Regions from separate parts of the Clostridium carnis genome, predicted to be linked through region 2. Evidence: riboswitches for the same ligand, from Rfam matches in the RefSeq annotation. Region 2 holds a riboswitch; the other holds the start of a gene.
What was found. A riboswitch is a leader RNA that binds a small molecule or an ion and turns the genes downstream of it on or off. The one in region 2 is predicted to bind FMN.
Positions count from the first base shown of each region.

Region 1: linked by a shared signal. The riboswitch ahead of ACYQ1T_RS09020 (ECF transporter S component) and the one ahead of ribD (bifunctional diaminohydroxyphosphoribosylaminopyrimidine deaminase/5-amino-6-(5-phosphoribosylamino)uracil reductase RibD) in region 2 are both predicted to bind FMN.

Region 1 covers NZ_BAAHYS010000001.1:1,875,349-1,879,780, forward strand. Annotated here, with positions in the region: gene ACYQ1T_RS09015 (Tex family protein) at 1-2,059, shown strand, start outside; FMN riboswitch at 2,117-2,233, shown strand; gene ACYQ1T_RS09020 (ECF transporter S component) at 2,392-2,982, shown strand; gene ACYQ1T_RS09025 (radical SAM protein) at 3,137-4,354, opposite strand; gene ACYQ1T_RS09030 (class I SAM-dependent methyltransferase) at 4,344-4,432, opposite strand, start outside.
Region 2 covers NZ_BAAHYS010000001.1:401,110-405,541, forward strand. Annotated here, with positions in the region: gene ACYQ1T_RS02030 (bifunctional 3,4-dihydroxy-2-butanone-4-phosphate synthase/GTP cyclohydrolase II) at 1-149, opposite strand, end outside; gene ACYQ1T_RS02035 (riboflavin synthase) at 173-820, opposite strand; gene ribD (bifunctional diaminohydroxyphosphoribosylaminopyrimidine deaminase/5-amino-6-(5-phosphoribosylamino)uracil reductase RibD) at 821-1,918, opposite strand; FMN riboswitch at 2,127-2,242, opposite strand; gene ACYQ1T_RS02045 (PTS sugar transporter subunit IIC) at 2,437-3,504, opposite strand; gene ACYQ1T_RS02050 (2-dehydropantoate 2-reductase) at 3,526-4,432, opposite strand, start outside.

The DNA of each region.
Region 1 (4,432 bases), 1.5 Mb from region 2:
ATATAGAAAAGAACAAACTGGTGGGTTATCAGATGAAGTTTTAAGAAAATTTCAAGAAAGATTAGTTTACTTAAGAAATTTAAATGAAAGAAAAGAAGATGTATTAAGACTAATTAATGAGCAAGGTAAGTTAACAGAAGAGATACAAAAAGCATTAGAAAAAGCAGTTACTTTAACAGAAGTTGAAGATATATATAGACCATATAAACAAAAGAAAAGAACTAGAGCAACTATTGCATTAGAAAAAGGATTAAAGCCACTTGCAGAGATAATATTATTAGGTAAGTTTACAGGTAATATTAAAGAAGAGGGAGGCAACTATATAAATGAAGAGAAAGGTGTTAACACTTCTGATGAAGCAATAAGTGGCGCACTTGATATAGTTGCAGAAATAATTTCAGATGAAGCTAAGTATAGAAAATGGATAAGAGAATTAGTATTAAGAGAAGGAAAAATTGAATCTAAAGGAAGTAGTGAAGATACAACTCCATATGAAATGTACTATGAATATAGTGAAGAAGTAGGAAAGATACCTCCACATAGAATTCTTGCTATAAATAGAGGAGAAAAAGAAAAAATACTTTCTGTAAAAATTGCTATAAATGAAGAAAAGATACTAAATTACTTAGAAAGAGAATTGTTAAAGGAAAATGAAGTTACTGATAAGTATTTAAAAGAAGCAATTAAGGATGCACTAAAAAGATTAATATATCCATCCATTGAAAGAGAAGTAAGAAGTGAACTTACTGATATTGGAGAAGAAGGAGCTATTAAAATATTTAAAGAAAATTTAAAAGCATTACTTATGCAAGCTCCTATTAAAGGAAAAGTTGTTATGGGATATGATCCTGGATTTAGAACTGGATGTAAAATAGCTGTTTTAGATAGTACAGGTAAATTTTTAGAAAAGGCAACTGTTTTTCCAACTGTACCTAGAAATGATATTGAAGGAACTAAAAAAATATTAAAAGAATTAATTAACAAACATAATGTAGATGTAATTTCTTTAGGGAATGGAACGGCATCAAGAGAATCAGAAGAAGTAATATCAGAAATAATTACTGAAGTTAGAAATGAAACAGGTAAAGACCTTGCATATGTAATTGTTTCAGAAGCAGGGGCATCGGTTTATTCAGCATCAGAACTTGCAACTAAAGAATATCCAGATTTAGATGTAACTATAAGAGGTGCTATTTCAATAGGAAGAAGACTTCAAGATCCTATGGCAGAACTTGTTAAAATTGATCCTAAAGCTATTGGAGTAGGGCAATATCAGCATGATGTTACACAAAAGAGATTAGAAGAATCACTTGCAGGTGTTGTAGAGGATTCAGTTAATAAGGTTGGAGTAGATTTAAATACAGCAACCCCATCATTACTTACTCATATAGCTGGCATTAATTCTACAATAGCAAATAATATAGTATTATATAGAGATGAAGTTGGAGAATTTAAAAGTAGAAAAGAACTTTTAAAAGTTAAGAGGTTAGGACAAAAAGCATATGAACAATGTGCAGGATTTTTAAGAGTAATGGAAAGTAAAGAGCCGTTAGATAATACATCAGTTCATCCGGAAAGTTATAAAGTTGCTTCAAAATTAATAGAAGTTTTAGGTTATACAAAAAATGATTTAAAAAATAGAAAATTAGATGATATAGAAGATAGAGTAAAAGAAAAAGGAATAAATAATCTTGTTAATGAATTAGAAGTTGGGGAACCTACTTTAAAAGATATTATAAAAGAACTTCAAAAACCAGGAAGAGATCCAAGAGAAGAAATGCCAAAACCGATATTAAAAACTGGAGTAATAGACTTAAAGGATTTAACATCAGGAATGGTTTTAATGGGAACAGTTAGAAATGTTTCAGATTTTGGTGCGTTTGTTGATATTGGAGTACATCAAGATGGTTTAGTTCATAAAAGTCAAATGGCAGATAGATTTGTAAAACATCCGTTAGATATTGTTAAGGTAGGAGATGTAATAAAGGTTAGGATAATGGAAGTAGATACAAAGAGAAAAAGAATTTCATTATCTATGAAGGATTTAAAAGAAATATAATAAAAAACTTGAACAAATTTGAAAATACGAATATAATATAAGTATAATATAAATTAAAATTATCTTCAGGGCGGGGCGTGATTCCCCACCGGCGGTATAGCCCGCGAGCTACTTGTAGCATGATTCGGTGAAACTCCGAGGCCGACAGTATAGTCTGGATGAAAGAAGGTAAGAGGTTAGAATTGTTTATTATTGTTTTATGTAGTAAGCATATCTAGTTCTTGTGAATTTTTGCCCTGATGTTATTAATACATCAGGGTTTCTTTAATTTTCACAGAATAAACAATCTAACTAATTGCCCCAGAAGATAGACTTTTGGGAGGAAGAGAAAAATGGAAAATAAAAATCTAAACAAGTTCATCAAAATTGCATTACTTGGAGCAATTGCAGTATTATTAATGTATGTAGACTTTCCTGTAATACCAATATTTCCATGGTTAAAAATTGACTTAAGTGATGTTCCAGCTCTTATGGGAGCATTTGCTTTTGGACCATTATCAGGAATAGTAATAGAACTTATAAAAAATCTTTTAATTCTAATTGTAAAAGGAACAGGAACAGCATTTGTTGGAGAAATTGCAAACTTTATAGTAGGAATTTCATTAGTAGCACCAGCAGCATGGATTTATCATAGAAATAAAAGCAAAAAAACTGCAATAATAGGTATGGCGGTAGGGATTTTAACTTTAGAGATAATAGGAATAATTGCGAATGTATATTTCCTATTACCAGCTTATGGAATGCAAATGGCAAAAAGCGAGTTAATTCAATATGTAACAGTAGGGTTACTACCTTTCAATGGAATAAAGGGAATTTTAGTATGTGGAGTAACCTATGTTTTATATAAGAAGATTTCAGTTGCAATATTTAAAGTAGATTCAAACTTTGGAACTAAAAAGAAAGAAAAATTAGGAACAATATAAGTATAATTGAAATTAAATTAGAAATTATAAAAGTGTTATGGTTATAAGTGATACAAAATCTTATAAATATAACACTTTTTAATTTAAACAAATATTTATTAAGTATATATAGCAAATATAATATAAATTTTTTAATTTAATATCTTATAAAAACTTACTTTTCACCAGCTAGAAGTCTATAGTAGGCTGGTTTTTTATTCATGTCACATTTATCACATTTTTTAGCGTAACAATAACATTTAGGATAACCTACTTTTGTATGCATTTTACTCCAAATGACTTTTATATTTTCTTCTAGAATATTACCAAAAGGTTCATTTACAAAATCACAAGGAAGAAAGTTTCCTTTATTATCTATATATGCGTGCTGTACCCCTGCACCACATCCAAACTGATCTTCTGATTCAACATATGGGAAAACAGAAGTTTTAGGATAAGTTTTATCTTTATTAAAAATTATATGAAGGTTTTTTAGGGTATCTTTTTCTTCTTTAGTAAGTATAGCAGATTTATTTTCTAATAAAGATCCGCATGGAATTGGTTCAAGGATTCTAAGTTCATCTACACCTAAATTTTTGAGATATATAGAAAGTTTAAATATTTCACCGGAAGAAAGTAATTCTCTATTACAAACAACTTGCCCCATTGTATAAAGGCCAGCTTCTTTAGAGGATTTTATTGCACTTATGGCTATATCAAAGGCACCTTTATAGCCACGTTTTTCATCATGGATTTTAGGATCTAAGCTATCTATACTAATTCCAACTCCAAATAATCCAGCTTTTTTTAAGGATTTAGCTTTATTTATATCCAGACTAAAGCCATTAGAAAATACATAAGAGATACTTCTATTATCAATAGAAGCTATAATTTCTTCTAAATCATTCCTAAGAAGTGGTTCACCACCAGTAAAACCAATAATTCCAACACCAAGATTTTGAAGATCAGAAATTACTTTTAATAATTGAGAGGTAGACATATCTTCACAGAAGGTTGAGTTGCTAACAAATCTTTTAGCGCTACAATGCCAACAATTGTACATACATTTTCCAGTAACAGCAATATAAGTTGAAATAGGTGCTAGTCTTTTACCACTTATATGATTATCGAAAAAGTCTTCGTTATTTCCGGGGACTGCCATTGCAATAGTTTTATAGGCATTAGAGTTTAGTGGTGGAAGAAATGAGTTAATTATAAAATTATTATTATGAATTACAATTCTATCATTTTTAATAACATTTAAGGCACACTTAATTACATTAGATATACGATATCTTTTATTAGCTTTTAACTTTTTATGAATAGAATAAAAATTATGAAGTACATTTTTATTAGTTGACATTTTTAAAATAGGAAAAAGATTATTTATCATTTCTAAAAACCCCCCAAACATATTTATGTGTAACTTGATTTAAATTATATTTATTAAGTAACGTAGAAAAGGTGTTTT
Region 2 (4,432 bases):
TTAGCCATAAAGTTTATTGCCTCTGGCGTTACCTTTTCTGCTGCCATTAACAAATCTCCTTCATTTTCTCTATCTGGATCATCAATTACTATAACTATTTTTCCTTTTTTAATATCCTCTATTGCTTCCTCAATACTATTAAAATTCATTTTATATTCCTCCCTTTATTCCATTAAATAAATCCATTATTTCTAAGAAAGTCTTCACTTATAGAACTTTTATTTTTATTCTCATTAAACATTAAAAGCTTTTCTACATATTTGCCTATTAAATCACACTCTAAATTAACAGTTTCTCCTACACCTTTAATAAGTAAGGTTGTTTCTTTAGCAGTATGTGGAACTATTGATACCTTAAAATCTTTATCATCAACCTGTGCTACTGTTAAGCTTATTCCATCTATTGTTATTGAACCCTTTTCTACTATATATTTTAAAATACTATACTTTGCTGTAATAGTAACCCAAACAGCGTTATCTTCTTTTACAAGGGAAATAATTTTACCAATACCATCTATATGTCCACTAACTATATGTCCACCTAATCTACTTTCTAAACTAAGAGCCCTTTCTAAATTAACTTTACTTCCAATAGTAAGTTCTCCTAAATTACTTCTTCTTAACGTTTCTGCCATTACATCAGCTTCAAATATTTTCCCATTTAAATTAGTTACTGTAAGGCATACTCCATTGGTACAAATGCTGTCACCTAAAACTGTTTTTTCTAAAACCTTATTTGCTTTTATTAATAGTTTTGATGATTTTTCTCCTTTTTTTATTCCCTGTATTATACCTATTTCCTCAACTATTCCAGTAAACATTTAACTTTTACCTCCTAAAATGTATCCCTCAATTAAAATATCTTCTCCAATAGTTCTTAATGTTATATCCTTAACTTTATAGGCATCTTTCAATAGCTCTATACCATTTCCCCCTACTGGAGTTTTTGAACCTGTCCCACCAATTATTTTAGGAGAAATATAAAATTGTACTTTATCTACTATTCCACTTTCTAAAGCTGAAAAATTTAATTTAGCTCCTCCTTCTAGAAGGATACTATCTATTTTTAAATGTCCTAATTTAATCATTAAATCATTTAAATCAACTTTGTTATTTTTTGATTTTATAGTTAACACCTTAGCTCCTAAAGCTTCTAATTTAACTAATTTATTTTTATCAGCACTTTCAGTTGTTGCAATAATTGTTTTTACATTACTTATATCCTCTAATACCTTTGACTCCATTGGAATCCTAAGTTTACTATCTACAATTATTCTTGTTGGACTTTTACCTTCTTTTAACCTACAAGTTAACTGTGGATTATCTTTTATTACTGTATCTATGCCCACCATAATTCCTAAAACTTCATTTCTTAATCTATGAACCTTTTCTCTAGATTCCTCTCCTGTTATCCATTTTGACTCTCCTAAGGATGTAGCTATTTTGCCATCTAACGACATAGCTGTTTTTAATATTACAAAAGGCTTTTTATAAGTTATATATTTAATAAATACTTCATTAAGTTTTTTACACTCATCTTCTAAAACACCTATAACAACTTCCACTCCAGCCTGTTTAAGCTTTTTAACTCCATTCCCAGAAACTAAAGGATTAGGATCAACCATTCCTATTACAACCCTTTTAATTTTATTTTCTATAATTTTTTCTACACATGGTGGTGTTTTTCCATAATGAGAACAAGGCTCTAACGTAACATAAAGTGTAGCTCCCTTTACATCATAAACTGCATTGTTTATTGCATTTACTTCTGCATGAGCTTTACCATACTCTTCATGATAACCTACCCCAATTACTTTTTCATTTTTTACAATAATAGCACCTACCATTGGATTAGGATTTACTCGTCCTCTTCCTTTTTTAGCTAATTCCAAAGCCATTTTCATATATCCCTTATCCATATTTATACCCCTTAAATATTAATAATCATTTAATAAAATCCTAGGCTTTTATAAAAAATAAAACCCTAAGTAAAAATACTCAGGGCATTAAATATACAACAATAAACAAACATATATTTTCATATATAAAAAACTCTGAAATATCAAATATTTCAGAGCTATAATACACAAAAAAATATATAGTTATACAAAAATTGCTATACTTTATATTTACCTTCTTCCATCCAGACTATACTGTCGGCTTCGGAATCTAACCGAATCATGCCAATAAGGCTCGCGGGCTTTACCGCCGGTAGGGAATTACACCCTGCCCTGAAGATTTATTAAATTGTATACCTTAATTTTATCTACTTTTCATTTTTCTGTCAATACTTATTAATACATTCATTGTTTTTTATAGTTTTTTCTAATCCTATTTTTTAGTTTTATTTATAACTCTAATAACTAAAATTAAATATTAAATATGTTTAAAAAAAATATCAAAGCCAATTAATTTTGACTTTGATATTTTCATTATTTTATCCAAGATAAGCAAAAGCTTCTTCTTTTTTATATAATTTAAGCACTTTTTCAAATAATACTAATGATATTATTGCTACTACTGTAGGAATAACAAACCATATTATTACTGCTAGCGCTACATTTAATCCTGCATTAATTGATGCTAACGGTCCAACTAATCCAACTAATCCAAATCCAGCTGATGAAGGTATTCCCATAACATTAAATATTGCAACTGGTATTGCTGAAATAGCTGAAGTAAATAAAATAGGTACTAAAATAATTGGATAACGGAATAAGTTTGGCATCATCATTTTCATTGCACCTAAACCAACAGCCATTGTAAGTCCTGGTTTATTAACTTTCCAAGAGTGAACAACTAATACTATTGTTGTTGCTGCAACTCCCATTGCTGCCGCACCTGCTGATATACCATTTAATTGAATTGCCATACCAATAGCTACTGTTGATATTGGCGAAATAATTAATACAGCAAATGAACAAGCTATTAAAATACTCATTACTACAGGTTGTAAATTTGTAAATGAATTAATTCCATTTCCAATAAGACCTGTAAAACTCTTAACATAAGGAAGAATAAGTAAGCCTATTAAGCCTGATCCAGCTCCTATAAGAATAGGTGTTAGGATTATACCTACTGAACCGAATTTCTCTCCCACTAATAATATTAAAATTACTGCTAATGATGCAGTAAGCATAGTATTTATTATATCACCAGTTCCTGCACTTACATATGCACCCATAACTTTATTTGCCATATTTTGCATTTGTGGATTAAACATAGTAACACCTGAACCTACAAATGCAGCTCCTGCAACAACAGCCATTTTCATTGGATTTAATCCAAATTGTAATGCAATAAGTGCTCCTATTAATAATGGAGTAGTTAATTGAAACATAACAACTGTTCTAGTTAATAAAACTACAAAATCTGTTTGTTCAAATAATTTTAAAATAGATGCTAAAACAGCATTTGGAATAAGTCCAACTATAATTCCTAAAGCTGTCCCTGCTAGAACCTTGTTTAAAAAATCCTTAGGGGTAAGTCTTTTATTTTCAGACATATTTAAATATCTCCTTTGCTATTATTGTGCTATTAAAATTTCTTCTTTTGCATGAACTAATAAAGTTAAGAATTGACAGTAAGGTGTTGAAACATTATATCTTGCACCTTTTTTACATACTGCTCCATTAATATAATCAATTTCTGTTAAACGATTATTTTTAATTAGATCTTGATGCATAGATGGATAATGCTTACCTACTCCGTTTGGATCAAAAGTAGTTTTAACATGACTTACAATTTCTTCACGATCAAGAATAATGCCTTCTTTTTCTGCTACATCTGCAAATTCGTTAATAATTGTACGAATTATTTTATCCGTTGCTTTAGTTGCTCCAAAGTTTGCAATATTTGAATCTAAAACAGTACATGTCCCATTTAATGTTCCATTTACGCAAGCTTTTCTCCATATAGAATACTTTACATTTTCACTATATTTTGCATTTAATCCTGCTTCACTTAGTACTTTTACAACTTCTAACGCAGCTTCTTTTCCACCTTCATATACGTTTTGAAGTTCTACTTCTCCACTTCCAAAAAGTTTTGCTTCACCAGGACCTGTTAATCCAGCTGTCCACATAGTGTTTCCAAGTAAAATATTATCTTCAGCCACATAATTTTTAACAGTATCTTCATGGCCTAATCCGTTTAATAAACATAATACTTTAGTGTCTTTTGATAATATTGGTTTTATTGATTGTAACATATCATCTAATTGCATAGCTTTTGTAAATAATATTACAGTATCAATAGTATCTGCATATCCTTCCATTTCACTTGGGAAAAATGCTGGTATTTGTTCAACAACATCCTCACCATTAAAGTTCGCTTTTAAACCTGATTCTTTTATTTTATTTACATGATCAGCCCACTTATCAATTAATATAACTTCGTTACCTGCTCTATGTAACATAAGTCCAAATCTACTT